Regions from separate parts of the Pantoea sp. XAF26B01_ASV70 genome, predicted to be linked through region 3. Evidence: predicted binding sites of a transcription regulator. Region 3 holds the regulator's gene; each other region holds the start of a gene.

Region 1 (7,669 bases), 940 kb from region 3:
GCGTCATCGCCAGCTCACCAAAAGCGCGCGCTTCAGCCTCATGTTCGGCCCGACTGCCCTGCTCCAGCCCGATGCGCACCACCTCAATAATGCGTTTTGCTGCCGGATAGTTACCCTGCGTTTTGGCTGCGGTCTGTCGGGTCGCCAGCGCAAACAGCGCCTGACGGCCAACCGGACCATGTAGCAGGCGATCGCGCAGCGGCAGCGTTCGTCCACTAACCTTGCCCTTTTTCACCCGGGCAATGGCGGTCTCCAGCAGAATCGCCTGCGGCACCGCGTCATCGACCACGCCCAGCTTACGGGCCTGTTTCGCCCGCAGAGCTTTGCCGGTCAGAATCAGTGGCAGCGCCTGCTGCACGCCGATTAAGCGTGGCAGCCGCTGAGTGCCGCCAGAGCCTGGCAGTAAGCCGAGCTGCACTTCCGGCAAACCGAGGCGGGTTTTATCATCCAGCGAGCAGATACGGGCATCACAGGCCAGCGCCAGTTCCAGCCCGCCGCCGAGGCAGGCGCCGTGGATCGCCGCGACCACCGGGAACGGCAGCGCGTCGAGCGCAGCCATCACTTCCTGGCCCTGTTTTGCCAGCGCTTCGGCTTCCTGCGCGCTTTTACAGCGGTCAATCATGCTGATGTCTGCGCCCGCGATGAAGTTGTCCGCTTTGCCGGAAATCAGCACCAGGCCAGCCAGTTGCGGATCGCGTCGCGCTTCCGCAATGATGGCGGTGATCTGCCCGGCAAATTCCGCTTTCAGGGTGTTCATCTTCTCACCAGGGACATCGATCGTAATAATGCCGACGTGATCCAGTCGCATCTTCAGATGAAACGCATTCTGCTCCATTATTCGGCCTCCAGAATCATTGCCGCACCCAGGCCGCCTGCCGCGCAGGCTGTTACCAGTCCTAACCCGCCACCGCGACGGCGTAATTCATTCAGCGTCTGGGTGATCATGCGCGCACCCGTGGCGGCAAAAGGATGACCATAGGCGATCGATCCGCCCAGCACGTTAAAGCGCTCTTCATTCACTTCGCCCAGCGCGTGTGGCCGATTCAGCACCTCACGGGCAAAGCGCTCGTCGCGAAACATGTGCAGGTTGCTCAGCGTCTGGGCAGCAAAAGCTTCATGCATATCGATCAGCGTCAGATCGGCCAGGGTTATGCCGGCGCGATCCAGTGCCAGTGGTGAAGCGTAAGCCGGGCCCAGCAGCATATCCTGCTGCACACCAATGGCGGTAAAGGCGTAGCTGCGCAGATAGCCCAGCGGCCTGATGCCCAGTTCACGGGCGCGGCCCTCGCGCATCAGAATCACTGCCGCCGCGCCGTCGGTGAGAGGCGTGCTGTTGGCCGCGGTGACGCTGCCGTGCTGGCGATCAAATGCCGGACGCAGTCGGGCGTAATCCTCCGCTTTGGCGTTCATCCGCACGTTATTGTCCTGATCGATGGCGCTTTTCCACGGCGGCACAAAGGCTGCCATGACTTCCTGATTCAGTACCCCGGATTGCCAGGCCCTTGCGGCATGCTGATGGGATCGCAGCGCCAGCGCATCCTGTGCTTCGCGCGTGATGCCGTGACTCTTAGCCATCTGCTCCGCAGTGTCGCCCATGCGCAGGCCGGTCGAATACTCCGCCACTGCGGGCGGGACCGGCAGCAGATCACGCGGACGCAGACGGCGCAGGATGTGCAGTTTTTGACCGAAGCTGCGGGCTTTATTGAGATCCACCAACGCGCGGGCCAGCGTTTTACTGACCCCAATCGGCAACACCGACGAAGAGTCTGCGCCACCGGCAATACCGGCAGAGATGGTGCCCGCCAGCAGACTTTCTGCCACATTCGCTACCGCCTGAAAGCTGGTGGCGCAGGCACGGCTGACGCTGTAGGCATCGGTATGCACACTCAACCCGCTGCTTAATACAATTTCACGCGCAATGTTCGGCGCTTCCGGCATCTGCACCACCTGCCCAAAGACCAGTTGCTCGATCACCTCAGCCGGCAGTTCACTGCGCGCCATTAATTCGCTGACCACCATACGTCCCAGCTCAATGGCGGGAATTCCATGGAAGCCGGTCGCCTGGCGTAAGAAAGGGGTGCGTAATCCGTGGGTTATTGCGATGCGTTCACCATCACGCGTCAGCAGCTGCTGCGCTTTGCTCATTGTTCTCACCTGTGGCTGGGACTGTGGCATCATTGCCTGAAGAGGTCTGACCTGATCAGTGTTAACCACAAGCGGGTGAGCCGCCAATATCGGAAGGGAAAAAGTGCGAAGGGAAACACGAAAATGAAAAACGCCGCAGTGACGCGGCGTAATGGGACTTAACGCAAACCGAGCTGAAAAATCATGGTTTCAGCCTGGCAGCTGAAGGTGAAATCGATATCCAGCTGCACTCCCTGATCCACTTCGCTGAAGCGCGATTCAATCAGACAGGGTTCTGATTCAACCTCGCGGGCACGTTCGGTCAGTTGCGCTAATTTCGCTTCCGCATCGGCACGCTGAGCAAACCATTCTGACCAGCTGGCGGTGCAATCGGTGTTATCCATTACCGTGCCGACATCAACACAACAACAGGCTGCGGTTTCGGTCGCACTGCATTTTTTAATGGCATCAGTCATTTCATTCTCCAGACCAGCAATTGCATAGGTTGAGCGATTTTATGGACGAAATCTTACCTGCTCGCTGAAAGATGCGCCACGCACCTGTTGCTAAGTGACGAATATCACAATAAAAATTGATCCAGAACAAACTGGAATGGTTATGCTGTCCAGGATCAGGGGCTTTTTGTTATGCAGATCGAATTTTAAGCGATCAAACCTGAAATATTTTAAAAACAATATTGCAACATGCACACAGGTCGGACCTATACTCTCCGCACTGGTCTGATATGTGCGCTTTACATCAGTCCCTACAATCCGCCGTCCTTTGTTACGCGACGTTATAGCGTTAAATAATAATTCACATGAGGTTGTGGTCATGAACCATAAAAACCTGTTTGCAAAGTCAGCCGTGGCGGCTGCAGTGGCGCTTGTCTCTTCCCACGTTTACGCTGCTGGGTTTCAGTTAAATGAATTCTCTTCGATTGGTTTAGGTCGCGCATATTCAGGCGAAGGGGCAATGGGTGATACCGCGGCGTCTGCCAGCCGTAACCCGGCGACAATGGCGTTAATGGATCGCCCGGAATTTTCTATCGGGGCTGTCTATATTGCGCCGGATGTAAATATCAGTGGTCGCAGTCCCAGTGGCCGCAGCCTGGATGCGAATAATATTGCTCCTAATCAGTGGGTACCCAATATTCATTATGTCCAGCCCATCAACGATCAGTGGTGGATTGGCGCATCTGCAACCTCAAACTACGGCTTAGCAACAGAGTTTAATAATGGCTACACCGCTGGCGGTTACGGCGGTAAAACTGACCTGATGACCGGCAATTTAAATCTCAGCACCGCTTATCGCTTTAATGAACATTTTAGTGCAGGCATCGGTTTTGATGCGGTTTATGCCAAAGCCAAAATTGAGCGTTATGCCGGTGAGTCAGGCGCGAGGCTGGGGGTTCCGGCTGATACGCAGGTTGCCCATCTGAAAGGCGATGAGTGGGGCTACGGCTGGAATGCCGGTATCCTGTATGAAGTGGATGAAAATAACCGCTTCGGCTTTACCTATCGTTCAGAAGTGAAAGTCGACTTTGATGGCGATTACAAAAGTAATCTCTCATCCCGGCTGAATGCGGTGAATAATCCGGAAGTGTCAGGCGTACCTTTTGGCACCAACGGCACCACCGTTCCAGGCGCATTAACCCTGAATCTGCCAGAGATGTGGGAAGTGTCGGGCTGGCATAAAGTGGCCCCGCAGTGGGCGGTTCACTACAGCATGGCTTACACCAGCTGGAGCCAGTTCCAGGAGCTGAAAGCCACTGGCTCTAACGGCCAGACGCTGTTCTATAAAGATGAAAGCTTCCACGATGCCTACCGCATTGCACTGGGCACAACCTATTCCTACGACAAGAACTGGACGTTCCGTACCGGTATTGCCTTTGATGACAGTCCGGTTCCGGCCGATAAGCGCTCTATCTCCATCCCGGACCAGGATCGTTTATGGCTGAGTGCCGGTACATCCTATGCCTTTAATGATGATGCCTCGGTTGATTTAGGCATCTCTTATATGCACGGACAGAAAGTGACGGTGAAAGAAGGTCCTTATACCTTTACCTCTGAAGGCAAGGCCTGGCTCTACGGCGCGAACTTTAACTATAAGTTCTGACTGGCTGGTACGATCAAAAAGGGCGACTCTGGTGAGTCGCCCTTTTTTGTGGCCGTGGATCGCTTAATGGCTCAGGGAGCATACGCCCTGCGCAAAGACGCAAAAACCGCCATCTCTGGCGGCTCAGCACGGGCGATTACTCGGCGTCAATATCCTTCAGGTCATCCTGAATCGCGGCTGCGTTAGGATTATCTTCCGGCTTGAGCTTGCCGCCGCGCGCCAGGAAGTCGTGACGCTGGAAGTAAGCGTTACGGATGAAGGCGTACGGATCGCTCTGCTGTTTCAGGATTGCATCAGAGTCCAGCAGCTGCGCGCGGGTCTCAATCCCTTCAAGCGTCCATTTACCAATCGACATTGGCCAGGTCAGCCAGCCAAGGATCGGATAAAGCGTATCAACGTAGTCGCCGCCATCCTGACGCACCGTGAAGCTGCCGTAAGCAGGCAACTCAACATAAGGCCCGTAGCCGACGCCATAGTGACCGAGCGTAGTACCGAAACGGTGCGGCTCTTCACGCGCCAGTTCCGGATTCGCTTTACCGGCAACGTCAATGAAGCCGCCCAGTCCCAGCACGCTGTTCAGGAAGAAACGGGTGAAGTGAATACCCGCATCACGTCCGTTACCGATCAGGATGGCGTTGACCATGCTGGCAGGTTCTTCCAGGTTGCCGAGGAAATTGCTCAGGCCGGTACGTGCCGGCACCGGCACATAATCACGCCAGGCCACAGCGACCGGACGCAATACATACGGATCCAGCACGTTGTAGTTAAAGTTAAACATCGTGCGGTTAAAGCCTTCGAACGGATCGCTGCGCTGAGCAGGATCGCTATTCGCCGGCTTTGAACTGGCACAACCTACCAGAAGGACGCTGGCGACAGCCAGGCTGGTCAGGCGATAATTCATTCCAATCTCCCTGTGCGGATGAAAAAGGTCTACCCATCGTTCAGGTCACAGCCCGGTATCGTATCGACTTACCCGATGAGCATAGCTGACTTTGTGCCAGAGGCAGCAGGCAATGGCACGCATCATCCTGAACGCGGTCAGTTGATGCGTTCAGGGAAGCTGCTGATTAATCTCTACCGCGATCGGCTGATGCCCATCCCAGGGCGTCACTGCGCTCAGACCCAGCCAGTCACCCGGCCGGGGATTGGCGCTGCCGTCGCGGGAGATTCGCACCCGGACCTCGACCTGATGCTGCGCCGAAAGCAGGCGATCCGGCATCATGGCGTTGCTGTCATCCAGCGTCAGCGACAGCGGGAAGTGACTGAGCGGCATCCGCTTAACAGCCACCGGCACCGGTGAAGCACCGTCAGAAACCGAAATATACAACACTCCGTCCTGCGGTAACATTTTTTCTGCCTTAGGTGCCAGCGTCACGGTCAGTGCCAGTTGACGACTCTGTTGCCCGGCGGCACTTCTGGCCTTTTCGATGCTGCGGGCGATCATCGCGTGTCGCGAATCACCGGCCGGCAACAGACCCAGCAGAGTCTGCCATGCGTCGATAGCCTGACCATATTGCTGCTGTCCGTAAGCATTAAATGCCAGCAGGCTCAGCGTACGCAGGTTTTGCGGATCCGCTTTTAGCAATGCCTGCAGCAGCAGTGACGCCTGACGGTTATCCTGCGGGTCGGGGGATCGCGTCAGGACTTCGGCATAATCCTGTTTTAGCGCCAGATCGTTGGGAGCAAGCTGTAGCGCATGCTCAAATGCCTGGCTGGCCGTATCGGCATTATTCAGCACCATGCCGAGCCGTCCCAGCATCGTCCAGTCAGCCAGATTATCCGGTTCCGTTTGCAACGCGGTACGCAATCCGAGCTGTAAACGCGCCAGCTCCTCCATGCTCAGCGGTTTAGCGCCAGGGTCCATCAGTCGGGCACGCAGCTCAGGATACGCCTGCTGCACCTGCTTCCAGCCCGTGAGCTGTGCCAGGCCACCGGTTTTCAGGTAAGTCCCCAGCGATACCCCAATCAGCACGATCAGGCCTGGCAGCAAAATCCAGCGACCGCTGCTGTGTGATTTCATCGTCTGTGCCGGTGGAATATCCGCCAGCAGTGTCTGCTGTAACTCCCGCTCCATCAGTGGACGCTCAGCGACGACGCCCTGATCTTCATCCTGTGCCAGCTCATCTATCCGCTGATGGTAGAAGCGCTGATTAAGGCGATCGCGATCGCCTGTGCTGGCCTGACGTTGCCGCCAGCCCGCCGCCAGGAACAGCGTACAGGCCGCCAGCAGTAACAGAAAAAGGGTAATCCAAAATGCACTCATTACGGCTTCCTGTCTGACTTCAGTAGCGCATTAAGACGCTGTTGCTCATCTTCATCCAGCTCACTGCGGGTTTTGCGCTGACGGCTGCGCAGGATAATCACCGCACCGCCCATCAGCGCAAACAGCGCCGGACCAGCCCACAAAACCAAAGTTGAGGGCGTGACCGGTGGCGAATAGCTGACGAAGTTACCGTAACGCGCCACCATATAGTCGATGATCTGCTGGCGACTCTGGCCCTGCTTCATCAGCTGATAGACTTTCAGCCGCATATCGGCGGCAATCATGGCATTTGAGTCGGCGATGCTGTTGTTCTGGCACTTCGGACAGCGCAGTGAAGCGGTCAGATCGCGGTATTGTTCTTCCTGGGCCACCGAGTCAAATTGCAGCGTGTCGATGCTTGCCCACAGGTTGATGCTGAACAGCAGGCCGCAGAGCAGTAACAGCATTCTCATGATCCCGCCTCCGCGCTGTATTTCACCCACAAGGGTTTCACTTCCTGATCCCAGACGCGCGCATTGAGATCGCCCGCGTGGCGATAACGGATGATCCCCTTACCGTCGATCAGAAAAGTTTCCGGCGCGCCATAGACGCCGAGATCCAGTCCCAGCATGCCGTTGCCATCATAGAGGCTCAGCGCGTAGGGGTTGCCCAGCGTATTCAGCCAGTTAACCGCCTTGTGACGATCGTCTTTGTAGTTCAGTCCGACGACGCGAATGCCCTGCTCCGCCAGCGTATTCAGATACTGATGCTCGGCGCGACAGGTAGGACACCAGGTCGCCCAGACGTTCAGCAATATCGGTTTGCCATCCGTCAGCACGCGCTGGTCGTAGGTTTTGCCTGGCTGATCGAGTGCTTCCAGCCGGAACAGCGGCACCGGCTTGCCGATCAGAGCGGATTCGAGACGGGTCGGATCGTCGCCATCGGCATTACGTGTCAGCTGCCACAGCAGCGCCGCCGCCAGCAACAGAAACAGCATCAGGGGAATAAACAGGATTTTCTTGTTCATGTCCGCTCCTCAATTCCCGCTTTTTTGCGCGAACGATAACGGGGATCAAACAGGCAGAACAGCCCACCCAGCGCCATCAGCGCGCCACCGAACCAGATCCAGCGGACAAAGGGTTTGTAGTAGATGCGCACGGCCCAGCCGCCATCCTCCAGCTCTTC
Region 2 (7,669 bases), 1.1 Mb from region 3:
CTGGCGTCGCTTCCACACGTGATGTCGGGTTCGACAGTGGCATCACAATAGGGCGCTTACAGTGCTTGTGCATCTCGCGGATGATCTCTTCGGTGAACAGGCCCGGCTGGCCAGAGACACCAATAAGAATATCGGGCCTGGCATTGCGCACCACGTCCAGCAGCGAGATGGAATCATTGGTAACATCCCACTGCTGCAGATTTTCGCTCTTCTGCACCAGCTTGCTCTGGAAATCGAGCAGGTTAGGCAGCTTGTCAGTGAGCAGACCAAAGCGATCCACCATCATTACCCGGCCACGCGCTTCCTCGTCACTCAGACCTTCGGATTTCATCTGTGCGATGATCTGTTCAGCGATACCACAACCTGCGGAACCGGCGCCCAGGAACACCACTTTCTGCTCGCACAGGCGGCTGCCGGCGGCGCGGCTGGCGGCAATCAGGGTGCCCACGGTCACGGCGGCAGTGCCCTGAATATCATCATTAAAGCAGCAGACTTCATCGCGATAGCGGTTCAGCAGCGGCATGGCATTCTTCTGGGCGAAATCTTCAAACTGCAACAGCACTTTCGGCCAGCGGCGTTTAACGGCCTGAATAAAATCGTTCACGAACGCATCATACTCATCGCCAGTGATGCGCGGATGACGCCAGCCCATATAGAGCGGATCGTTCAGCAACTGCTGGTTGTTGGTACCCACATCCAGCACCACCGGCAGGGTGTAAGCCGGACTGATGCCGCCACAGGCGGTATAGAGTGAAAGCTTACCAATCGGGATACCCATACCACCGATGCCCTGATCGCCGAGGCCCAGAATACGCTCGCCATCAGTCACCACGATCACCTTCACATTCTGTTTGGTGGCGTTTTGCAGCATATCTTCGATATGGTCGCGGTTAGGGTAGGAGATGAACACGCCACGCGCACGACGGTAGATTTCAGAGAAGTGTTCACAGGCTGCGCCGACGGTCGGGGTGTAGATGATGGGCATCATCTCTTCGAGATGGTTATCCAGCAGGCGGTAGAACAGCGTTTCGTTGGTGTCCTGGATGTTACGCAGGTAGACATGCTTATCGTTATTGTTTTTGAAGTCCTGGAACTGACGCCAGGCACGCTGCGCCTGCTCTTCAATCGATTCCACTGCTTCTGGCAGCAGACCGTTGAGGTTGAATTCGTTACGTTCTTCGATACTAAAGGCGCTGCCTTTGTTCAGCAGGGGAAATTCCAGCAAAATCGGGCCAGCATAAGGGATATACAGCGGGCGTTTACTTTCGTAGTCGAGTTCCATGCGGTAATGCTCCGGTTGCAGTGTTGTCTGGCGTCACGCCGGAAAGGTAGCGCCAGTTTTCTTACCCGTTATAGCTCAGACTGCAGGCCTGGCAGCGGCAGGGTAACCGCTGCAGAAACATTCACGACCGTGCTGCTATCCTGCAACCTGAATTTTTCAGAGTAATTTGTAATGACGTGAATTCTGGCGCCAGATCCTATGAAATTTCCCGCAGAAGTACAGCGTTTGTTCATAAAAGCTCACAAAACTGTGGCCTCTCTGACAGCGGGTTATGCTTTGTACAGCGTCACCTGCAGCAGCTCACCGCAACCAAATGTCTCAAGTGTCGCCTGTGTGGCGGCGAACTGGCTTAGCGTGGCATTTTCTACTTCGGCTAATACCGCTTTTTTTATCTGACGAACATCGCCACCCTGCATGTTCAGCAGGACCAGCGCCGCCTGAAGGGGCGGGAAACTCGGGTTAAAGGCGGCATTTTCCGCATAGCGCCCGGTGACAATCGCGCCGTTTGCGGTCAGCAGCGCAACACCGGCGTGTGACTGGCTGTAAGGCGCGTGGCTGGCATTGGCAGCGGCAACTGCGGCCTGCACCAGTTCATCGCCTTCGGCTACATAGCCGTGATCCACGCTGTCCATCAGGAAGGTCGTGATGTCCAGATCGCGCGGTCCAAAGGCATCCGGCAGATAATCGGCCAGGGTGCTGACCGCGCGTTGTGGCAGGCTGATGCGAATGTTCGTACCGCTGTTCAGCTCGTTCATAAACTGACGGCAGTGACCGCACGGTGTGTAGTTAACGGTGATCGTCTCAAGCTGACTTTCGCCACGCAGCCACGCATGGGTAATGGCGCTCTGCTCGGCGTGAACCGTCTGCTGCAACGGCGTACCGATAAATTCCATGTTGGCCCCGAAGTACCAGTTGCCGCTGACGCCACGGGCGATAGCCCCGACGTTAAAATGCGACACGGTAGCAACGGCACAGGCCGCCGCCAGGGGCAGCAGCGCCAGCGCCAGGGCATCGGCATCCATCTGTGTCTGTTGCTGCAGTGAGGCGACCTGGTCGGCGCTCAGCACCGCCTGAAAGCCAGGATCGTCCAGCAGCGGAGCGAGTGCGGTTTGCAGCGTTGACGGCAATGCCTCAAAGGCAGAGAGGAAACGGGATTGCATGTGAGCCTCATTAGATTCAGCAGGGCGATGTGCCAGTCACCGGTTTATATGTGATCCACATCGCTCTGACAATGTAACCTGTGTTGCATGTTTCAACTTTGCGAGATCTCTCGCAAACTTTCAGCCAAACCAGTGCAGCAGCAGCGGAAAAATAAACGGCGCCAGCAGTGAGGTGATGATGCCGCAGATCACCAACGCCAGTGAACTGAATGCCCCTTCCTGATAGTCGAGTTCAGCGGCGCGTGCTGTGCCGAGGGCGTGCGACGCGTTACCTATCGCCAGTCCGCGCGCTGCTTTAGATTTCACGCCAAGCAGATTCAGCACGGTATGTCCGAACACCGCACCCAGTACCCCGGCAATCAGCACGCAGATGGCGCTGATGGCGGGAATGCCGTGCAGCGAACCGGAGACGGCCATCGCAATGGGCGTGGTAACGGATTTAGGAACAATGGTAGCGGCGATTTCAGGCGTGGCACCCATCCACAGAGCAATAGCGGTGCCAGAGGTCATGGCGGTCACACTGCCGATAAAGCAGACGCCAATAATCGATTTCCAGCGGGCTCGGATCTGGTGCATCTGCTCATACAGCGGCAGTGCCAGCGCGACAACAGCCGGTTGCAGCAGCTGATTAAGAATCTGACTGCCCGCGAAATAGCGCGAATAGGGCAGCTGCAACAACAGCAGAATCGGGATAATAATCGCCATCGCCACCAGCAGCGGATTAAGCAGCGAGATTTTCAGCCGTATCGCCAGTTTGCGCGCCAGAAAAAATGCCGCCAGCGTCAGTGGCAGTGACCACCATATTTCACTCATCGCCTGACTCCCCGGCCGGACGGCGACTATGAAGCTGGTGGGCGCTTACGCCGACAATAGAGAGAACCAGGAAGGTGCTGACGACGCAGGAGATCACGATAGGGCCAAACTGCGCGGTCAGAATATCGGTGTAGCTCATCACTCCGACGCTGATCGGCACAAACAGCAGCGCCATATAGCGAATCAGCAGATGGCAGCCCGGTTTAACCCAACTGACAGGCAGGATCTGCGAGGCGAGCAGGGCAAACAGAATTAACATCCCAAGGATGCTGCCAGGCAGTTTGATGGGCAGCAGCGAGGCGATGCCGATTCCGGCGTATAAGCAGAGATAAATGATGATAAAGGCGCGAAGATAGCGCCCGCAGACAGACAGCACGGTGAGCATGGCAGGCTCCTGTTTTCACTGAGCTTCATCATACGCATTAACCGCTTAGCGTGCTAGCGATCACATTTATGCAGCGGTGTGGCCGTAGCAGATACAGATTTTCAGGGGCGGGAGTGGAATGGAAGCGGTGCACATTCAGAGCGAGGAGAAATAACCCTTCGCGCCCGTGATGAGGCACGAAGGGTTTGAGAACGGCACCGCGCTAAGCGGTTAAAGCCGCAGAATGCAGAGTGTTACTTAACGGGCATTCCCGGTACAGCACCGCTGTCGACGGACAGCACAAACAGATCTTTGCCGCCAGGACCCGCTGACAGCACCATGCCTTCAGAAATACCAAAGCGCATTTTACGCGGCGCGAGGTTGGCCACGATAATGGTCATTTTACCGACCAGCACAGAGGGATCGGGATAGGCGGCGCGGATACCCGAGAAGATCTGACGCTTTTCACCGCCCAGGTCGAGCTGCAGGCGCAGCAGCTTGTCCGAACCCTCAACCAGTTCCGCCTGCTCAATCAGCGCCACGCGCATATCAACTTTGGCGAAATCGTCGATGGTGATGGTGTCACCTACCGGCGAATCTGCCAGCGGGCCGCTTGCGGCCGGTGCACTGGCGGCAGCGGCATCCTCTTTCGAGGCCTCAATCAGTCCTTCAACCTTTGCCATCTCAATGCGGCTGTAGAGCGCTTTGAATGGCGCAACCTGGTGGTCCAGCAGCGGTTGCGCGATAGCATCCCAGCTCAGTTCGCAGTTCAGGAAGCCTTCTGCACGGGCGCTCAGTGACGGCAGCACCGGCTTCAGCCAGGTCATCAGAATGCGGAACAGGTTGATGCCCATTGAGCAGATCGCCTGCAGATCGGCATCACGGCCTTCCTGCTTCGCTACCACCCACGGAGCCTGCTCATCGACATAGCGGTTCGCCAGGTCGGCCAGCGCCATGATCTCACGAATAGCCCGGCTGTATTCACGACCGGCCCAGGCTTCACCAATCTTCTCTGACGCGTCCACAAAGGTCTGATAGAGCGCCGGATCGGCCAGCTCAGCCGCCAGTTTGCCGTCAAAGCGTTTAGTGATAAAGCCCGCGTTACGTGACGCCAGGTTAACCACTTTGTTGACGATGTCGGCGTTTACGCGCTGGACGAAATCTTCCAGATTCAGGTCGATATCGTCGATACGTGAAGAGAGTTTCGCCGCGTAGTAGTAACGCAGGCTGTCCGCATCAAGATGCTGCAGCCAGGTGCTGGCTTTAATAAAGGTGCCGCGCGACTTCGACATCTTGGCACCGTTGACGGTGACATAGCCGTGCACAAACAGGTTGTTCGGCTTGCGGAAGTTGCTGCCTTCCAGCATCGCTGGCCAGAACAGGCTGTGGAAGTAGACGATATCTTTACCGATGAAGTGATAGAGCTCGGTAGTAGAGTCTTTACGCCAGAATTCATCGAAGTCGATGTCGCCGCGCTTGTCGCACAGGTTCTTGAACGAGCCCATGTAGCCGATAGGCGCATCCAGCCAGACATAAAAATATTTGCCTGGCGCATCCGGAATTTCAAAGCCGAAGTAGGGCGCGTCGCGGGAGATATCCCACTGCTGCAGGCCCGATTCGAACCACTCCTGCATTTTGTTCGCCACCTGATCCTGCAGCGCACCCGAGCGGGTCCAGGCTTGCAGCATGGCGCTGAAGGATGGCAGATCAAAGAAGAAGTGTTCAGAGTCGCGCAGAACCGGTGTCGCGCCAGAGACCACCGATTTTGGCTCGATCAGCTCGGTCGGGCTGTAGGTCGCGCCACACACTTCGCAGTTATCGCCATACTGATCGGCAGATTTACATTTCGGGCAGGTGCCTTTCACAAAACGGTCCGGCAGGAACATCCCTTTTTCCGGATCGTAAAGCTGGGAGATGGTGCGGTTTTTAATAAAACCGTTCTCTTTCAGACGGCCATAAATCAGCGCAGAAAGCTCACGGTTTTCGTCGCCGTGGGTCGAGTGATAGTTGTCATAGCTGACGTTGAAACCGGCAAAGTCGGCTTCATGCTCGCTTTTCATTTCTGCAATCATCTGCTCCGGTGCAATCCCTAACTGCTGAGCTTTCAGCATGATAGGCGTACCGTGCGCATCATCGGCGCAGATGAAATAAACCTGATTGCCACGCATTCGCTGATAACGCACCCAAATGTCGGCCTGGATATGCTCGAGCATGTGGCCGAGATGGATTGATCCGTTCGCGTAAGGCAGTGCGCACGTTACCAGAATTTTTTTAGCGACTTGAGTCATAGTTTGCGTAGCTTTCTGTTGATTGAAAAAACGGGCTTAGATGGTAACTGAAGGCTTCTCCTGCGTAAACACAAGGGATTCACCCCCTGCGGTCACCGCAGATCCACGGGCATCTGATATCATTGACAATACATCGCTGAAACACAGCGTAAGCACAGCAGAAATAAGGAGTAGGGGATGACAGCACAATCCCGGGAACCGCAGACGCCAGAAGGCCTGCGCGCCATCGTGGCTGGCGTATTGAGAAGCTTTGAGCATCCGACCCTTAAGCAGAATCTCACCGCCCTGAAGGCGTTACATCACGTGGCACAGCTTGACGGTACGCTGCATGTGGAGCTGCTGATGCCGTTTGCCTGGGCCAGCGGGTTCGACGTCCTGAAAGAGCAGGTCAGCGCCGAACTGCTGCGTCAGACCGGCGCGGGTGCCATCGACTGGCGACTCAGCCATGACATTGCCACCCTGAAACGGGTGAAAAACCAGCCGGGCGTCAACGGCGTGAAAAATATTATTGCAGTCAGCTCTGGCAAAGGCGGCGTGGGTAAATCCAGCACCGCCGTGAACATGGCGCTGGCGCTGGCAGCAGAGGGGGCGCGGGTCGGCATTCTTGACGCCGACATTTATGGCCCGTCAGTGCCGAACATGCTTGGCACCCAGGATCAGCGGCCTACCTCGCCGGATGGCACCCACATGGCACCGATCATGGCGCACGGGCTGGCAACCAACTCTATTGGTTATCTGGTAACGGACGACAATGCGATGGTGTGGCGCGGGCCGATGGCCAGCAAAGCGCTGATGCAGCTGCTGAACGAGACGCTGTGGCCTGAGCTGGATTATCTGGTGCTGGATATGCCACCCGGTACCGGCGATATTCAGCTGACGCTGGCGCAGAACGTACCGGTCACCGGCGCGCTGGTGGTGACTACGCCGCAGGATATCGCCCTGATTGATGCCCGCAAAGGGCTGGTGATGTTTGAAAAGGTTAATGTGCCGGTACTTGGTGTGGTGGAAAACATGAGCCTGCATATCTGCAGTCAGTGTGGCTTCCATGAGCCGATTTTCGGCACCGGCGGCGCACAGAAACTGGTAGAGGATTACCAGACGCAGCTGCTGGCTCAGCTGCCGCTGCACATTGACCTGCGCGAAGATCTCGATGAAGGACAGCCGACGGTGATTCGCCGGCCCGATAGCGAGTTTACCGCGCTTTATCGCCAGCTGGCCGGACGCGTTGCTGCCCAGCTTTACTGGCAGGGCGAAGTCATCCCCGGCGACATCGCCTTCCGCGCGCTCTAAGCACGACCCGACCCGCTGGCATATTGCGAAGCCAGCGGGTAGTGCATTAGCACGTAGCCGCCATGTTCGCCTTCGCCCTGTGAAATCATCTTCCAGCCATGTTTCAGGTAAAAGGCCTGCGCCGCTTTATTCTTCTGCAGGCACTTCAGCGCACCGGTTGAGGTAAAGCGCGCCTCTGCCGCCTTAAGCAAAGCGCTGCCCACGCCGCGCCCCTGCCAGTCAGGATCGACATAGAGGCTGTGCAGGAAGTTATCGTTCTCCAGCAGGCCGGCAAATCCGACCCGCTGTCCATCAGCTTCCGCGACCAGCACGGTTTCACCCAGGATTACCCCATCAAAATCTTCCAGCTGCCACTCGCTGCCGTCCAGCCAGCGCCAGTTATGCCGACGCGCCGCCAGAAACAGCGTACGCAGAAAAGGACGATCGGCTTCAGTAAACGGACGAATCTCCACAAGTCAGCTCCCTTTTAATC
Region 3 (7,669 bases):
CTTGAAAATCTGATTGAAACCTTTGTGCTGCGCGAAGGCACGGACTATGGCGAGCAGGAACGCAGCCTGATCGACAAGGTGGCCGATGTGCGACGTCAGCTGGAAACGGGTGAAGTGGTACTGGTGTGGTCGGAACTGCACGAATCGGTCAATATCATGCCGCGCAAAGAATTTCGTGGCTGATGCACCCAACGGCATTTCGTGTTAACAATGCCTATTGCCCGACCTCACAGGGAGCTTTTCTATGTCTGCACGTCATCCCATTATCGCGGTGACTGGTTCCAGCGGCGCAGGGACCACCACCACCAGCGTGGCGTTTCGCAAAATCTTTCAGCAGCTCGATCTTCATGCGGCGGAGCTGGAAGGTGACAGTTTTCACCGCTTTACCCGCCCTGAAATGGATATGGCGATTCGTAAGGCGCGCGATTTAGGACGTCATGTCAGCTACTTTGGCCCGGAAGCCAATGACTTTGGCCTGCTGGAGCAGAGCTTTAAAGAGTATGGTCAGAGCGGACAGGGCCAGTCGCGTAAATATCTGCATACCTACGATGAAGCGGTGCCGTGGAATCAGGTGCCCGGCACCTTTACGCCGTGGCAACCGCTGCCGCAGAACACCGATATTCTCTTCTACGAAGGGCTGCACGGCGGTGTGGTGACGGCGCAGCACAACGTAGCAGAACAGGTTGATCTGCTGGTTGGCGTGGTGCCGATTGTGAACCTGGAGTGGATACAGAAGCTGGTGCGCGACACCGGCGAGCGCGGCCATTCACGTGAAGCGGTCATGGATTCGGTAGTGCGCTCGATGGAAGATTACATCAACTTCATCACACCACAGTTCTCACGCACTCACCTCAACTTTCAGCGCGTCCCGACGGTCGATACCTCAAACCCGTTCGCTGCCCGCTCTATTCCGTCACTGGATGAGAGCTTTGTGGTGATCCACTTCCAGGCGCTGGAAGATATCGACCTCCCCTACCTGCTGGCGATGCTGCAGGGCTCGTTTATCTCGCACATCAATACGCTGGTGGTGCCTGGCGGCAAAATGGGTCTGGCGATGGAGTTGATCATGGGTCCGCTGGTGAAGCGGCTGATGGAAGGTAAGCGAATAGAGTAAGAGGCCAGCAAAAACCGCTCTGAGAGCAGATGTCTTTCATAAAGATGGTAAAACTGGCTTTCCTGCGGCTAAAGACTTACCGCTGAGCAGGCTTCAGGGAGCATAAACCTTTCGCAAAGACGCAAAACCGCCATCCCTGGCCCGCGATGCTTTGCTACAGGTATATGCTCCCTTCGCTTCACGTCCGGCAACCGCATCCGGTTTCAGGAAGGTCGCTACAGACAACGCCTGGGCAGAAAGAATCTGGCAGCAATAGATAAGTTCAACACGCTGGGAACCGGGTCAGAAGAGGAAAGCGTCCCGCCGCCCGGATAAAAACGCCGGGAGCGTTTTTGAACAACGCAACGCGTTGGCCCGGCTACGGGCGCACCTCAGGGATGAGGTGCGTAATCGCGCGGGCCGAGCGGCCAGGGATTGGCTTAAGCGACTTTCCGATCTGACCCGGTTCCCAGCGCAGGCACAGTCTGACAGCAGAGCACGACAGATTTTGCCCGCGACCTTAAAAGATCCCTGCTGGTACTAAAGTTCGATCACTTCATAGCTATGCGTAATGTTGACGCCTTTACCCAGCATGATGGCCACAGAGCAATATTTTTCAGCAGAAAGATCCACGGCGCGTGATACCGCTTTATCCTGGAGGGCTTTACCACTCACGATAAAATGCAGGTTGATGTGCGTAAAGATTCGCGGCGCCTCTTCACGACGTTCTGAGGTCAGTTTTACTTCACAATCAGCCACATCGTTTCGGCCTTTTTGCAGAATTGATACCACGTCAATCGCGCTGCATCCGCCCGCCGCCATCAGCACCATCTCCATTGGGCTGGGCGCTTTATCACCCGAATTTCCATCCATCAGTATCTGATGGCCGGATGAGGATTCTCCGAGGAATGTCAGCCCTTCTACCCATTTCACTCTTGCCTGCATGATTTTTGCTCCGGAATACGCTGTTTTGTCGCCAGAGTACGCTTTCGCCTGGTAAACAGCAATCCAGAGAAATCCGCCCGTAGCTGAAGCGAGACAACAGAAGACAGTCGGCAAAAGCTGTGCTACAAACAGTGCTGAAAATATTTTTCGTCACCCGATGACGAAGCCGGGAAGGATGATGCGCACTGCGCCTGATGCGGCCCGAATAATTTCCTGAAATGGAAACGCTTGAAGCTTTCACCGCCTGACAGGGAAAACTGCCCCCTGTATTTTGGGCACGATTACAACAGAGGATAATAGCGAATGGTTCTCGGCAAACCGCAAACAGACCCTACACTCGAATGGTTCCTGTCCCATTGCCATATTCACAAGTATCCATCCAAAAGTACGCTGATTCACCAAGGTGAAAAAGCAGAAACGCTTTACTACATCGTGAAAGGTTCCGTTGCGGTTCTGATTAAAGATGAAGAAGGCAAAGAGATGATTCTTTCCTACCTGAATCAGGGCGATTTTATTGGTGAACTTGGCCTGTTCGAAGAAGGCCAGGAGCGCAGCGCCTGGGTACGTGCGAAAAGCGCGTGCGAAGTGGCGGAAATTTCTTACAAGAAATTCCGTCAGCTGATCCAGGTTAACCCTGACATCCTGATGCGACTCTCATCGCAGATGGCGCGTCGCCTGCAGGTGACGTCTGAAAAAGTGGGTAACCTCGCTTTCCTCGACGTAACCGGACGCATTGCACAGACCCTGCTCAACCTGGCGAAGCAGCCAGATGCCATGACGCATCCCGACGGCATGCAAATTAAAATCACTCGTCAGGAAATTGGCCAGATTGTTGGTTGTTCACGTGAAACCGTGGGCCGTATTTTGAAGATGCTGGAAGATCAGAACCTGATCTCCGCACACGGCAAAACCATCGTCGTTTACGGCACCCGCTAATTCCTGTCACCCACGGCGTGATGGCAACATCACGCCGTTATTGTTTGTGTTGGGCCGATGTGGCGTCGAATTATTTACCATCCTGAAGTTAACTACGCCTTGCGGCAAACGCTGGTGCTCTGTCTGCCGGTGGCGCTGGGCTGGCTGGCTGGCGACCTGCAAAAAGGTCTGCTGTTCTCATTAGTGCCCGCCTGCTGCAACATCGCCGGTCTGGATACCCCGCATAAACGCTTCTTCAAACGCCTGATTGTTGGCGGCAGCCTGTTTGCCCTCGGCAGCTTTCTGATGCAGTGGCTCACCCTGCATGCTATTCCGCTGCCGCTGATTCTGTTTGCCATGCCCTTATTGCTCGGCGTTACCGGGGAGATCAGCCCGCTGCATGGTCGTCTGCTGCCCGGCACCCTGATTGCCGCCATCTTTACCCTGAGCCTGATTGGCCGCATGCCAATCTATGTTCCCCCGCTGCTCTATATCGGCGGCACGCTATGGTACGGGCTCTTTAACTGGTTCTGGTTCTGGCTGTGGAAAGAGCAGCCAATGCGCGAAAGCCTGAGCCTGATCTATCGCGAGCTGGCTAACTACTGCGACGCAAAATATACCCTGCTGACGCAGCTGACCGATCCAGAAAAGGCGCTGCCGCCGCTGCTGGCTCGTCAGCAGAAAGTGGTCGATCTGATTAACACCTGTTATCAGCAGATGCATATGCTGTCGGCAAGCCGCGATCACAGCCATAAACGGCTGACGCGCGCCTTTCAGGTGGCGCTGGATCTGCAGGAACATATCTCGGTCAGCCTGCATCGGCCGGAAGAGGTGCAGAAGCTGGTCGAACAGAGCCACGCCGAAGCGGTGATCCGCTGGAATGCCAAAACCATCTCGGCCCGGTTGCGGGTGCTGGCGGATAACATTCTCTATCACCAGCTACCCGATCGCTTTGCGATGGATAAACAGCTCGGCGCGCTGGAGAAAATCGCCCATCAGCATCCCGACAATCCGGTGGGTAACTTCTGCCTTTACCACTTCAACCGCATCGCGCGGGTCCTGCGCACCCAGAAACCCCTTTATCAGCGCGATCTGATGGCTGACCGCCAGCGCCGTCTGCCGCTGTTACCGGCACTGCGCAGTTATCTCTCGTTTCGCTCATCGGCCCTGCGCACTGCCGGCCGCTTTGCGGTGATGCTGATGCTGGGCAGCGCGCTGGCGCTGTTCTTCAACATCCCCAAACCCTACTGGATCCTGATGACCATCATGTTCGTCAGCCAGAACGGCTACAGCGCTACCCGTGTCCGCATTCAGCACCGGGCGCTGGGCACTTTTGCCGGTCTGGTGATCGCGGCCGCCACGCTGCGCATGGCGGTGCCGGAGTCGCTGGTGCTGCTGATCATGCTGGCAATTACTTTTATCAGCTATCGCTTTACCCGCCAGTTTTATGGCTGGTCGATGATTGGCTTTACGGTCACGGCGGTTTACTCGCTGCAATTGCTGTCGCTGAATGGCGCGCAGTTTCTGCTGCCGCGACTCATGGATACGCTGATGGGTTGTCTGATCGCCTTTGGCGGGATGCTCTGGCTGTGGCCGCAGTGGCAGAGCGGCTTACTGCGGCAGAACGCCCATGACGCACTGGAAACTTATCAGGATGCGCTGCGGCTGTTGCTGGGTGACGAACAGTCACCAGAGAAACTGGCTTATCAGCGGGTGAAGGTCAATCAGGCACACAATGCGCTGTTTAACTCACTGAATCAGGCGATGCAGGAACCCGCGTTCAACTCCCGCTATCTGAGTGATATGCGGCTTTGGGTCACGCACAGTCAGTTTATCGTCGAGCATATCAACGCCATGACGATTCTGGCGCGTGAGCACACCATGCTCACTGCCTCGCTGGCTGAGCGTTACCTGCAATCCTGTGAAATCGCGCTGCAGCGGTGTCAGCAGCGGCTGGAATATGATGGTGAAAGCTCACAGGTTAACCTGCTGGATGAGCTGGAGAACATCAGTGAGGGACCGATCACGGTGGTGGAGCAGCATGTGCGGCGCATTCTCGATCATCTGAGCGTGATGTACACCATTTCATCGCTGGCGTGGAACCAGCGGCCGCAACATGGCCGCTGGCTGATCAGACGCTTACGTAAAAACTAAGCTAGCCGTTGAGCACGTTGCCGACGGCCGTGGCGAAGCGGCTCATGCCCTCTTCGATATCGGCAGGCTCAATGATCAGTGACGGGGCAAAACGCATCACGTCGGTGCCGGCAACCAGCACCATCACGCCTTCTGCGGCCGCGGCATTCAGGATATCGCGTGCTTTACCGGCATGCTGCGGTTTCAGCGCCGCGCCAATCAGCAGACCCTTGCCGCGAATATCGCTGAAGAGATCATACTTCGCATCGATGGCCTGCAGCGCCGTGACAAAGTGCTGACGACGTGTCTCAACGCCTGCCAGCACCTCCGGCGTATTGATAATATCGAGCGCAGTTTCGGCGATGGCGCAGGCGAGTGGATTGCCGCCATAGGTGGTGCCATGCACGCCCGGCGCCATGGTCGAGGCGATCTCGTTAGTGGTCAGCATGGCGCTGACCGGGAAACCGCCGCCCAGCGCTTTGGCTGAGGTCAGAATATCGGGCTGGATGCCATAATGCTCATAGGCGAATAGCTTGCCGCTGCGCCCCATGCCGCTCTGCACTTCATCCAGCACCAGCAGCGCCTGGTGCTGATCGCAAAGCTCACGCAGTCCCTGCATAAATTCCTGCGTTGCGGGCACGACGCCACCCTCCCCCTGAATCGGTTCAACCACAATGGCGCAGGTATGATCGTCAATGACCGCTTTCACTGCGTTCAGATCATTGAACGGCACATGGACGATATCCGCCGGTTTAGGCCCGAACCCATCAGAATATTTTGGCTGTCCGCCGACCGTGACGGTAAACAGCGTCCGGCCATGAAAGGCGTTATGAAAGGCGATAATCTTACTTTTGAATGGGCTGTGACGTTTGCAGGCGTAGTAGCGCGCCAGCTTAAAGGCGGCCTCGTTGGCTTCGGCCCCGGAGTTAGCGAAGAAGACCCGCTCGGCAAAGGTCGCCTGAATTAACTTACTGGCAAGACGCAGCGCCGGTTCGTTGGTGAAGACGTTGCTGGTGTGCCACAGCGTCTCGCCCTGACTTTTCAGCGTCTCGACCAGCGCAGGATGGCAGTGTCCAAGTGCGGTGACGGCGATACCACCTGAGAAATCGATATACTCTTTGCCCTGCTGATCCCATACACGACTGCCCTTGCCTTTTACCGGCACGAACTGCGCAGGTGCATAAACAGGCAAAATAACGTTATCGAACGTCTCCCGCGTGACCGCAATTTTTTCCGCTGCCATTGATGACCCCATTTAGATGATTGATGTGCAACTTTGAAATAATAATCACAAAATATGCATAAAAAATCACTCAAAGGCAACTTATTGCTCAAGGAAATTGCGCAGCAGCTGATGTCCCTGCTCGCTGAGAATGCTTTCGGGATGGAACTGCACGCCTTCCAGCGCCAGGGTTTTATGGCGGAATCCCATAATTTCGTCAGGCTCGCCGTCACGCACCGTCCAGGCAGTCACCTCGAAGGCATCTGGCAGGGAGTCGCGCTGTACAATCAGCGAATGGTAGCGGGTCACGGTTAGTGGATTATTCAGAGTGCGGAACACGCCCTGGCCAGTGTGCTGAATCGCAGAGGTTTTGCCGTGCATCACCTGACGCGCACGCACGACCTGCGCGCCATACGCCTGCGCAATTGCCTGATGGCCCAGACAGACGCCCAGCACCGGCAGCTGACCGGCGAAATGCCGGATCGCCGCCAGCGAAATGCCTGACTCCGACGGCGTGCAGGGACCAGGGGAGATCACCAGATGAGTCAGCGGTAACGCCGCCATCTGCTCCAGCGTGATGGCATCATTGCGCACCACCTGAACCTGCGCGCCCAGCTCGCAGAAATATTGATAAAGATTCCAGGTAAAGGAGTCGTAATTGTCGATAAGCAGCAGCATGGCCAGTCCAGAATAATTACCCGCGCCGCTATTCTACGCGGTTAAGCCGCCTCGCTCACCATTTTCGCAAATACCTGCTCCAGCAGAGTCAGGTCTCCGGCCACACCGGCCTGATTCGCCGCTTTCCAGCTTTCAGCGTCAGTCTCTTCCCAGGAGAGCAGATAACCGGCATGCAGCGCCAGCTGTTCAAAGAAAATCCGCTGCGCCCGACCGTTTCCGTGGCGGAAAGGATGCAACATATTGATTTCGCAGTAGTAGTGGGCAACACGCTCAATAAACGCGTCACGTGGCAGGTCAGCAAGGCCCTTCTCCTCCTCCAGCGCGGCCATCAGGGCGTTACCTTCCTTTTCGATATATTCGAAATGACAGAACGGCGTCTCATCGCGCCAGATATCGATAGTGCGCAGTTCACCAGCCCAGCTGTAGACGTCCTGAAACAGCGTACGGTGGATCTGGCGCAGGTAAGGCAGTCCAGGATTACGTGGGCCCAGCTCCAGCGTGGCGGCACGCGCCGCACTAAAACTCAGCTCCGCCTTACGCAGCTGCGCGGCATCGTGAATATCGGGCAGGTTTTTCAGCACATTGTCATGCTGCCACAGATAGGGATCCTGGCTGACGGCGGTATTAGAGTCCATATTGCCTCCTCAGTGACGCCAGACGTGCGGCCGCATCATCGCTGTTTA
Region 4 (7,669 bases), 550 kb from region 3:
TAATCACCGGCGAACTTTGCGTATTCATAATGCATCCTTACCGGGCCAGGTTTTCAGTTCGACACGTTTGATATCGCCCGCGATCACCAGGAAGCTGAATGCGGCGACAAAGGCATGAATACCGACATAGATCAGCGCGCCTTCAAAGGAGCCGCTGGTGGCGATGATGTAACCGATGGCGATAGGCGTCACGATGCCAGAGAAGTTACCGAACATGTTGAACAGACCGCCGCTCAGGCCACTGATCTCTTTCGGTGCGGTATCTGCCATCACCGCCCAGCCCAGCGCACCGATGCCTTTACCAAAGAACGCCAGTGCCATGAAGAACACCACCACCCATTCGGTATCGGTGTAGTTACACATCACCATCGAAATAGAGAGCAGCATGCCGAGCACGATCGGCGTTTTACGCGCGATATTCAGGGAGCCGGTTTTACGCATCAGCCAGTCGGAGATCACCCCACCCAGTACGCCGCCGAGGAAGCCGCACACCGCCGGAATCGAGGCAATAAAGCCCGCTTTGAGAATCGACATGCCGCGCGCCTGTACCAGATAGACCGGGAACCAGGTGATAAAAAAGTAGGTTAAGGCGTTAACGCAGTACTGACCGAGGTAGATACCCAGCATCATGCGTGACGTCAGCAGCTGTTTGATCTGGAACCACTTCTCGCTCCAGCTCACTTTGCGGCTATCCTTTTTGACATCCATGTTGATCAGCGCACCGCCCTGCTCCATGTACTCCAGTTCGGCTTTATTCACGCCTGGGTGATCGGTGGGATCGTGGATCACTTTCAGCCAGATGAAACTGAGGATGATGCCCAGGCCGCCCATGAACCAGAACACGTGCGCCCAGCCCACGGAAGAGACCAGCCAGCCCATGATGGGCGCGAAGATAACGGTGGCGAAGTATTGGGCCGAGTTGAAGATCGCCACGGCCGTGCCGCGCTCCTGCGCCGGAAACCAGGCCGCGACGATGCGGCTGTTGCCAGGGAAAGAGGGCGCTTCGGCCAGTCCCACCAGGAAGCGCAGAATAAACAGCGACATGATGATGCCGAAGCCGCTGAACAGATCGACGAACCCTTGCAAAAAGGTAAAGAGCGACCAGGTAAAGATGCTCCAGAAATAGACGCGTTTTGAGCCGAAGCGGTCAAGCAGCCAGCCGCCCGGAATCTGACCAATAACATACGCCCATGAGAAGGCTGAGAAGATATAGCCGAGTCCGACCGAATCGAGGCCAATATCTTTTGACATCGCCGAACCGGCAATCGAAATCGTTGCGCGGTCACCGTAGTTGAATGAGGTGACGATAAATAACATCACCACAATCCAGTAACGGGCATTGGTGCGTTTCTGCACCGTTTCCGCGGTCTGGCTGAAACTATTCATGATGCACTCCTGAAATATAGCGTGAGCTACATTCGCTCTGACTGCATACACATCGCGTTGGGTATCAGAGAGAAGTTGGGTTAAACACGGCGATCTTTTTGTTTTGGCAAACTTTATTTATCCATCCGGTGTCTGGCAGCCGCGGCGGTTAATAACTCCAGGCAACCTCTTTCGGATGAATAATACGTCGTGACAGATAACCTGACTTTGGCTAACGGAACTCAGTATAAGAACAGCCTGAGGCGATCACATTGGCGCATCGCCCTGGAATAATCGCCTTATTCAAGTGATTGTCTGGCGAATGCACAAAAGCCTGCGGTATAGCTCACGAAAGTGGCAAATACCCGTGCAAAATCCGCCCCGGATAACGCTTTCCCCCGCTGTTTGTGAGGGTCTTCACTTGCTTTTGGATAATCGACCCAAAACAGCGAGGTGAATTGCCTTAATGGTGGTCATTTGCACAATGCGCGACCCGCCCCGCCTCCCTATACTGAAGCAGGCAAACAAGGGCGTGACAGGTCAGATTATTAAAGCGTGCCGCACAAGTACGGTACGACAGACAGGAAGGTGAGCGATGAACCCAAAAACAGATGAACAACCGCTCTATATCAAAGTCCATGAGCACGACAATGTGGCGATTGTGGTTAACAGCCTCGGCCTGCCAGCCGGTACGCAGTTTGCGGATGGCCTGACTCTCACAGAGCATGTGCCGCAGGGCCACAAAGTGGCGCTGAGCGCGATTAATCAGGGTGCAGAGATCGTGCGTTATGGCGAAGTCATTGGCTATGCATTGCGGGATATTGCCCAGGGCAGCTGGATTGATGAATCACTGGTTGCGCTGCCGGAAGCCCCTCCGCTGGAGAGTCTGCCGTTAGCCACTCAGGTTCCGCCTGATTTGCCGCCGCTGGAGGGCTATACCTTTGAAGGTTACCGCAATGCGGATGGCAGCGTAGGCACGCGTAACCTGCTCGGCATCACCACCAGCGTCCACTGCGTGGCCGGTGTGGTGGATCATGTCGTACAGATCATTGAACGGGATTTACTGCCGCGCTATCCGAACGTGGATGGTGTGGTTGCCCTGAACCACCTTTATGGCTGTGGTGTGGCGATCAACGCACCGGCGGCGGTCGTGCCGATTCGCACCATTCATAACCTGGCGCTGAATGCGAATTTCGGCGGCGAAGTGATGATCGTCAGCCTCGGCTGTGAAAAGTTACAGCCAGAGCGTCTGCTGACTGGCACCCCCGACGTGCAGGCGATTTCGCTGGACGACCATGACATCGTGCGTCTGCAGGATGAAAAGCTGGTGGGCTTTGGCGCGATGGTCAATGAGATTCTGCAGGTGGCGGAGCGTCATCTCCAGCGGCTGAATCAGCGCCAGCGCGAAACCTGCTCCGCAGCAGAACTGATTGTCGGCATGCAGTGTGGTGGCAGCGATGCATTTTCGGGCGTGACGGCAAATCCGGCAGTGGGCTTCGCCTCTGATCTGCTGGTGCGTTGCGGTGCCACCGTGATGTTCTCGGAAGTCACGGAAGTGCGTGATGCGATTCACCTGCTGACGCCGCGGGTGATTAATCAGGAAGTCGGTAAGCGCTTACTGGAGGAGATGGCCTGGTATGATAATTACCTCGACCAGGGCCAGACCGATCGCAGCGCTAACCCGTCGCCGGGCAATAAAAAAGGCGGGCTGGCGAACGTGGTGGAAAAAGCGCTTGGCTCGATCGCAAAATCGGGACGCAGCGCCATTGTTGAAGTGCTCTCGCCCGGCCAGCGGCCCACGCGACGCGGATTGATCTACGCAGCGACGCCCGCCAGCGATTTTGTCTGCGGTACGCAGCAGCTGGCATCCGGTATCACCCTGCAGGTGTTTACTACTGGTCGCGGTACGCCTTACGGTCTGGCCGCGATTCCGGTGATCAAGATGGCGACGCGTAATGCGCTGGCAGAGCGCTGGCACGATCTGATGGACATCAATGCCGGGACGATTGCTACCGGTGAAGAGAGTATTGAGCAGGTGGGCTGGCGACTGTTTGAATTGATTCTGGATATCGCCAGTGGCAGGAAGCAGACCTGGTCCGATCGCTGGGGCATTCGTAATCAGCTGGCGGTGTTTAACCCGGCGCCTGTCACCTGACAGTGCATTCAACGGATATCGCCGTGCGCGCAACCCAGGCTTATCTCTGTAAGGCAGAGATAAGCCTGGCCTTGCAATCAGAGCTGCGCGCCCCAGGCTTCAACCCACGGCGAGGTTACCGCCTCCGGTTCCGGATTTTCAGTGGCATCAACCAGTAACACCTCACCAACCCGCTGAGCGCCCTGCTCCTGCAGCAGCGCGTCAAAGGTTTTACCCGCGCCACAGAAATGGTCATAGCTGCTGTCACCCAGCGCAATCACGCCATAGCGCAGCGCGGGCTGATGACCGAGCTGATCTTTAATCGCATGGAACAGACCTGAAATCGTGTCGGGAAAATCGCCATGCCCGGTAGTAGAAGTGACAATTAACGCCACGTCGCTGGCATAGTTTTGCCAGTCAGCCAGCGTCGGATCGTCAAACACCGTTACGCTGTGCCCCTGCTGCTGCAGAATGGGCTCTGCTTCTTCCGCGACCAGTAGCGCATTGCCATATACCGTACCTACAAAAATGCCAATCTTTGCCATCTGCTTTCTCCCTTATTCTGAAACGTTATCCTGTCCTGGCGCTGCGTCAAACTCAACCCGCGGCACCTCAGGAATGCGATCCTGCCAGCCAAACTGGTTCATCAGGTTCTGCCAGACGCCATCCAGTCCGGCGCGAAGCAGCAACGGTTCACCGGTTACCGGATGAGTTAATGCCAGGCTGCTGGCGTGCAGCATCAGGCGGTTAGCGCCAAAATGTTCGGCAGCACCCCGGTTCTGACGCAGATCGCCGTGCGCCGAATCGCCAATAATCGGATGACGCAGGTGTGACATATGACGACGCAGCTGATGCTTGCGACCGGTTTTAGGAGCCAGTTCAACCAGGCTATAACGCGAAGTGGGATAACGGCCAATGCCGACCGGCATCTCGACCGTTGCCAGTGACTGATAATCGGTGACCGCGGGCTGTGCGGTGCGCGCTTCCGTGGCGTGTTTATCGGCAATTTTATCCAGCTCTTCCACCAGCGGATAATCGAGCGTCCCGCTGCTCTCCAGCCAGCCGCGAACCACAGCGTGGTAGGTTTTCTGCATCTGGTGCTGTTCAAACTGCAGGGAAAGCAGACGTCCGACTTCACTGGAGAGCCCCATCAGCAGTACCCCTGACGTGGGCTTGTCGAGACGATGCGCCGTAAACACATGCTGCCCAATCTGATCACGAACGGTCTGCATCACAAACACCGTTTCATGGCGATCCAGCCAGCTGCGATGAACCAGCCAGCCGCTGGGCTTGTTGACGGCAACCAGCCACTCATCCTGATAGAGTATCTCCAGCATCAGTGGGCAGCATCCGTGATTAACGCATCAAGTTGACGCAGGGTCAGCAACAGCGGCGCAATACCCGGCTGGTCAGGCACCAGAGCCACCTCATAATAGGGGGCCACGGCAAAATTTTGTGGTAACGGATGTCGGGCCGCAATCAGGGCATGCATCCGGGGGACTAACACCCACTGGAGCCACTGCAGCGGCTCCAGCGTATCCAGGCAAAAGGGTTCGCGGCTCTCGAGCGCCCCCTCGGCCGGCGGGGTACTCTGCCAGAGATGATGCTCACGCATCACCGCTTCCAGTTGTTCCAGCCGTTGCGTAATCAATTGTTCATGCGCCATGCGCCACCTCCGCGAGCAGTCAAAAATGGGCCGCAAGCATATCACTTGTTGGCACAGGCACAAAAAAAGGGAGCACTGTATAAACAGTGCTCCCGGTTCGTTTGCAGCCATCCCGCCACGTTAATGCTCCCTGCTCTTCCATGACAACTTGTCCAGTGCGAACTCCTGTCGCGCATCGTCCTGATGTATCCTTAGCATCCTGGCCCACCACCTCTTCTGAGGGGGTTCTCATTCTCCATCCTGGAGGTGTCCCTTGCTCAATCCTGAGCGATCCTGTTTCATCCTGAAACCTTCCGTGTGCCGTAAGCTCCGTTACGTTCCTGCCTCATGGCTTATCATCATCCTGACGATATCTTTTTCCTAAGCCTCCTGCAGTGCGAAACATTTTGACAGAACTCGTTACGCGCACAAGGTACTCACAGCAGAACTTTACGAAATGTGCGGCGTAAATTCAGATAAACGCCATTAAGTTGATGATTCACAATATTTTTACATCTCAGCCTTCCGGAAGTCTCACCTGTTATATAGCGATCTCTCACAGCACGTGTAAGAGATGTCTCACAAGACCAGGGGCAAATCACTGCAACTCAGATGATAACCGGTTGTAATGACTTAAGAAATATCTCAAGCGTTTCCGCTAATTTTACACGCTGTTTACCGCCGGGCTGCTCCAGAATCACTTCGCCGCTGAGATTAGAAAGCGAGATGATCTCCTGTTCTGACTCGGTGGTGGCGATAAACAGCGTAGGCGACTGTTTAAGGCGGCGCTGCATCACCAGATGCCCGATCAGATTCTCCTGTAAACGCAGGAAATCATCCTCACTCCAGACCTGTAAGAGTGTCAGCTGATTCTCACCAAAACTGGCCTGCATATCGCCGGCAAACTGCGTGGTATAGAAAGCCGTGATCTGCGGCTGGAGCTGGATGTCGATCGCCCGCTCAACCGCATCCAGCGTCTGTGGCAGAGTAAAAGGCTGCGGCTGCCAGACGACCCGCTGATCGCGATCCTCCAGGGCACAGGGCGAAGGTACGCCAAAGAGATCGCTGCTGGCCGGCGCATGCCCGGCCTGCTGAAGCCAGTGCTGGCAGTACCGGGTGGTAAAGTCGCGCAACGCGGCGGCAGTTTGCTGCATCATTCATATTCTCACTTCTGATGGGTTACACTTAGCCACTTTGATTAATTTTGGTGGTAACCGCAATGACTACTCACGAACAGGATCAGGCACTCAGCAACCTGACGCTGGGCAAACCCACAGCCTATCACGATCATTATGACAACAGCTTATTGCAGGCGGTGCCGCGCAGCCTGAATCGTGAACCCCTTGGCCTGTTTCCCGACAGCCTGCCCTTTACCGGCAGTGATATCTGGACCCTGTATGAACTCTCGTGGCTCAACAGCAAAGGTCTGCCACAGGTTGCCGTTGGCGAAGTGGTGCTCGATGCGCAGAGCCGCAACCTTATCGAGTCAAAAAGCTTCAAGCTCTACCTTAACAGTTTCAACCAGACCCGCTTTGCCGACTGGGGCGAGGTTCGTCAGACGCTGGAGCGTGACCTGAGTGCCTGTGCTGAAGGTGAAGCGCGGGTCGCGCTGTTCCGTCTCAATGAAGTGGAAGGTCAGCCCATCGGCCATTTTGAGGGGGTTTGTATTGATGAGCAGGATATCGCCATAGAGGATTATCGCTTCAATGCTGACTATCTGGCCGATGCTGCGGGCAGCGAAATCGTTGAAGAGACGCTGGTCAGCCACCTGCTCAAGTCAAACTGTCTGATTACCAATCAGCCCGACTGGGGCTCCGTGATGATTCGTTATAAAGGCCCGCGTATCGACCGTGAAGCACTGCTGCGCTATCTGGTCTCATTCCGCCAGCACAACGAATTTCACGAGCAGTGTGTCGAACGTATTTTTAATGATGTGATGCGTTTCTGCCATCCGGAAGCGCTGACGGTGTATGCACGCTACACCCGTCGTGGCGGACTGGATATCAATCCATGGCGCACTAATGTGCCCTTCTCGCCCGGTTTTTCGCGGCTGGTCCGTCAGTAGTTTGCGAGACTTCTCGCAGGCTGCATGCACTAAGCGCAGTTCCGCTTGAGCTGTGCGGGCCGACAAGGCTACTCTGGTGATGGCGGCTACCTGCGGGTGGCCGACCAGGGATTTTCGTCACTGCCGTTGCAGTGCCAACACGCACCCAGGCGGGTGTAAAGGAGTTCATTTGATTACCCATATCAGCCCTCTTGGCTCAATGGATCTGCTTTCACAGCTGGAAGTCGATATGCTCAAGCGCACAGCCAGCAGCGACCTCTACCAGCTGTTTCGCAACTGCTCTCTTGCCGTGCTTAACTCCGGCAGCCAGACTGACAGCAGCCAGGAGCTGCTCTCCCGCTTTGAAAATTTCGACATCAATGTGTTGCGCCGTGAGCGCGGCGTCAAACTGGAGCTAATCAATCCACCGGAAGAGGCGTTTGTGGATGGACGCATCATCCGTTCACTGCAGGCTAACCTG

What was found. Region 3 encodes CRP, which controls carbon source genes, mostly activating them, when cyclic AMP is high. Its sites were predicted from a motif close to ATGTGANNNNNNTCACAT; they were not measured.
Region 1: a site for CRP is predicted at 2,693-2,710, ahead of ACX8ZY_RS06560 (YfcZ/YiiS family protein). Genes of this name have one in related genera too.
Region 2: a site for CRP is predicted at 2,491-2,508, ahead of cdd (cytidine deaminase). Genes of this name have one in related genera too.
Region 4: a site for CRP is predicted at 1,771-1,788, ahead of garD (galactarate dehydratase). Genes of this name have one in related genera too.

What each region holds. Positions count from the first base shown of each region.
Region 1 covers NZ_CM137251.1:1,357,047-1,364,715, reverse strand. Annotated here, with positions in the region: gene fadJ (fatty acid oxidation complex subunit alpha FadJ) at 1-835, opposite strand, end outside; gene fadI (acetyl-CoA C-acyltransferase FadI) at 835-2,145, opposite strand; gene ACX8ZY_RS06560 (YfcZ/YiiS family protein) at 2,304-2,600, opposite strand; gene fadL (long-chain fatty acid transporter FadL) at 2,959-4,242, shown strand; gene mlaA (phospholipid-binding lipoprotein MlaA) at 4,379-5,143, opposite strand; gene ccmI (c-type cytochrome biogenesis protein CcmI) at 5,294-6,505, opposite strand; gene ACX8ZY_RS06540 (cytochrome c-type biogenesis protein) at 6,505-6,957, opposite strand; gene ACX8ZY_RS06535 (DsbE family thiol:disulfide interchange protein) at 6,954-7,511, opposite strand; gene ACX8ZY_RS06530 (heme lyase CcmF/NrfE family subunit) at 7,508-7,669, opposite strand, start outside.
Region 2 covers NZ_CM137251.1:1,523,553-1,531,221, forward strand. Annotated here, with positions in the region: gene ACX8ZY_RS07185 (NAD-dependent malic enzyme) at 1-1,282, opposite strand, end outside; gene cdd (cytidine deaminase) at 1,552-2,442, opposite strand; gene ACX8ZY_RS07195 (CidB/LrgB family autolysis modulator) at 2,563-3,255, opposite strand; gene ACX8ZY_RS07200 (CidA/LrgA family protein) at 3,248-3,640, opposite strand; gene metG (methionine--tRNA ligase) at 3,874-5,907, opposite strand; gene apbC (iron-sulfur cluster carrier protein ApbC) at 6,085-7,197, shown strand; gene ACX8ZY_RS07215 (GNAT family N-acetyltransferase) at 7,194-7,649, opposite strand.
Region 3 covers NZ_CM137251.1:413,854-421,522, reverse strand. Annotated here, with positions in the region: gene ACX8ZY_RS01940 (YheU family protein) at 1-183, shown strand, start outside; gene ACX8ZY_RS01935 (phosphoribulokinase) at 245-1,114, shown strand; gene ACX8ZY_RS01930 (OsmC family protein) at 1,634-2,038, opposite strand; gene crp (cAMP-activated global transcriptional regulator CRP) at 2,342-2,974, shown strand; gene ACX8ZY_RS01920 (YccS/YhfK family putative transporter) at 3,032-5,107, shown strand; gene argD (bifunctional acetylornithine/succinyldiaminopimelate transaminase) at 5,109-6,329, opposite strand; gene ACX8ZY_RS01910 (aminodeoxychorismate/anthranilate synthase component II) at 6,411-6,986, opposite strand; gene ACX8ZY_RS01905 (putative adenosine monophosphate-protein transferase Fic) at 7,028-7,621, opposite strand; gene ACX8ZY_RS01900 (YhfG family protein) at 7,611-7,669, opposite strand, start outside.
Region 4 covers NZ_CM137251.1:961,861-969,529, reverse strand. Annotated here, with positions in the region: gene ACX8ZY_RS04735 (enolase C-terminal domain-like protein) at 1-28, opposite strand, end outside; gene ACX8ZY_RS04730 (MFS transporter) at 25-1,386, opposite strand; gene garD (galactarate dehydratase) at 1,961-3,520, shown strand; gene ACX8ZY_RS04720 (flavodoxin) at 3,598-4,044, opposite strand; gene truC (tRNA pseudouridine(65) synthase TruC) at 4,057-4,836, opposite strand; gene ACX8ZY_RS04710 (YqcC family protein) at 4,836-5,165, opposite strand; gene syd (SecY-interacting protein) at 5,753-6,301, opposite strand; gene queF (NADPH-dependent 7-cyano-7-deazaguanine reductase QueF) at 6,364-7,209, shown strand; gene ppnN (nucleotide 5'-monophosphate nucleosidase PpnN) at 7,379-7,669, shown strand, end outside.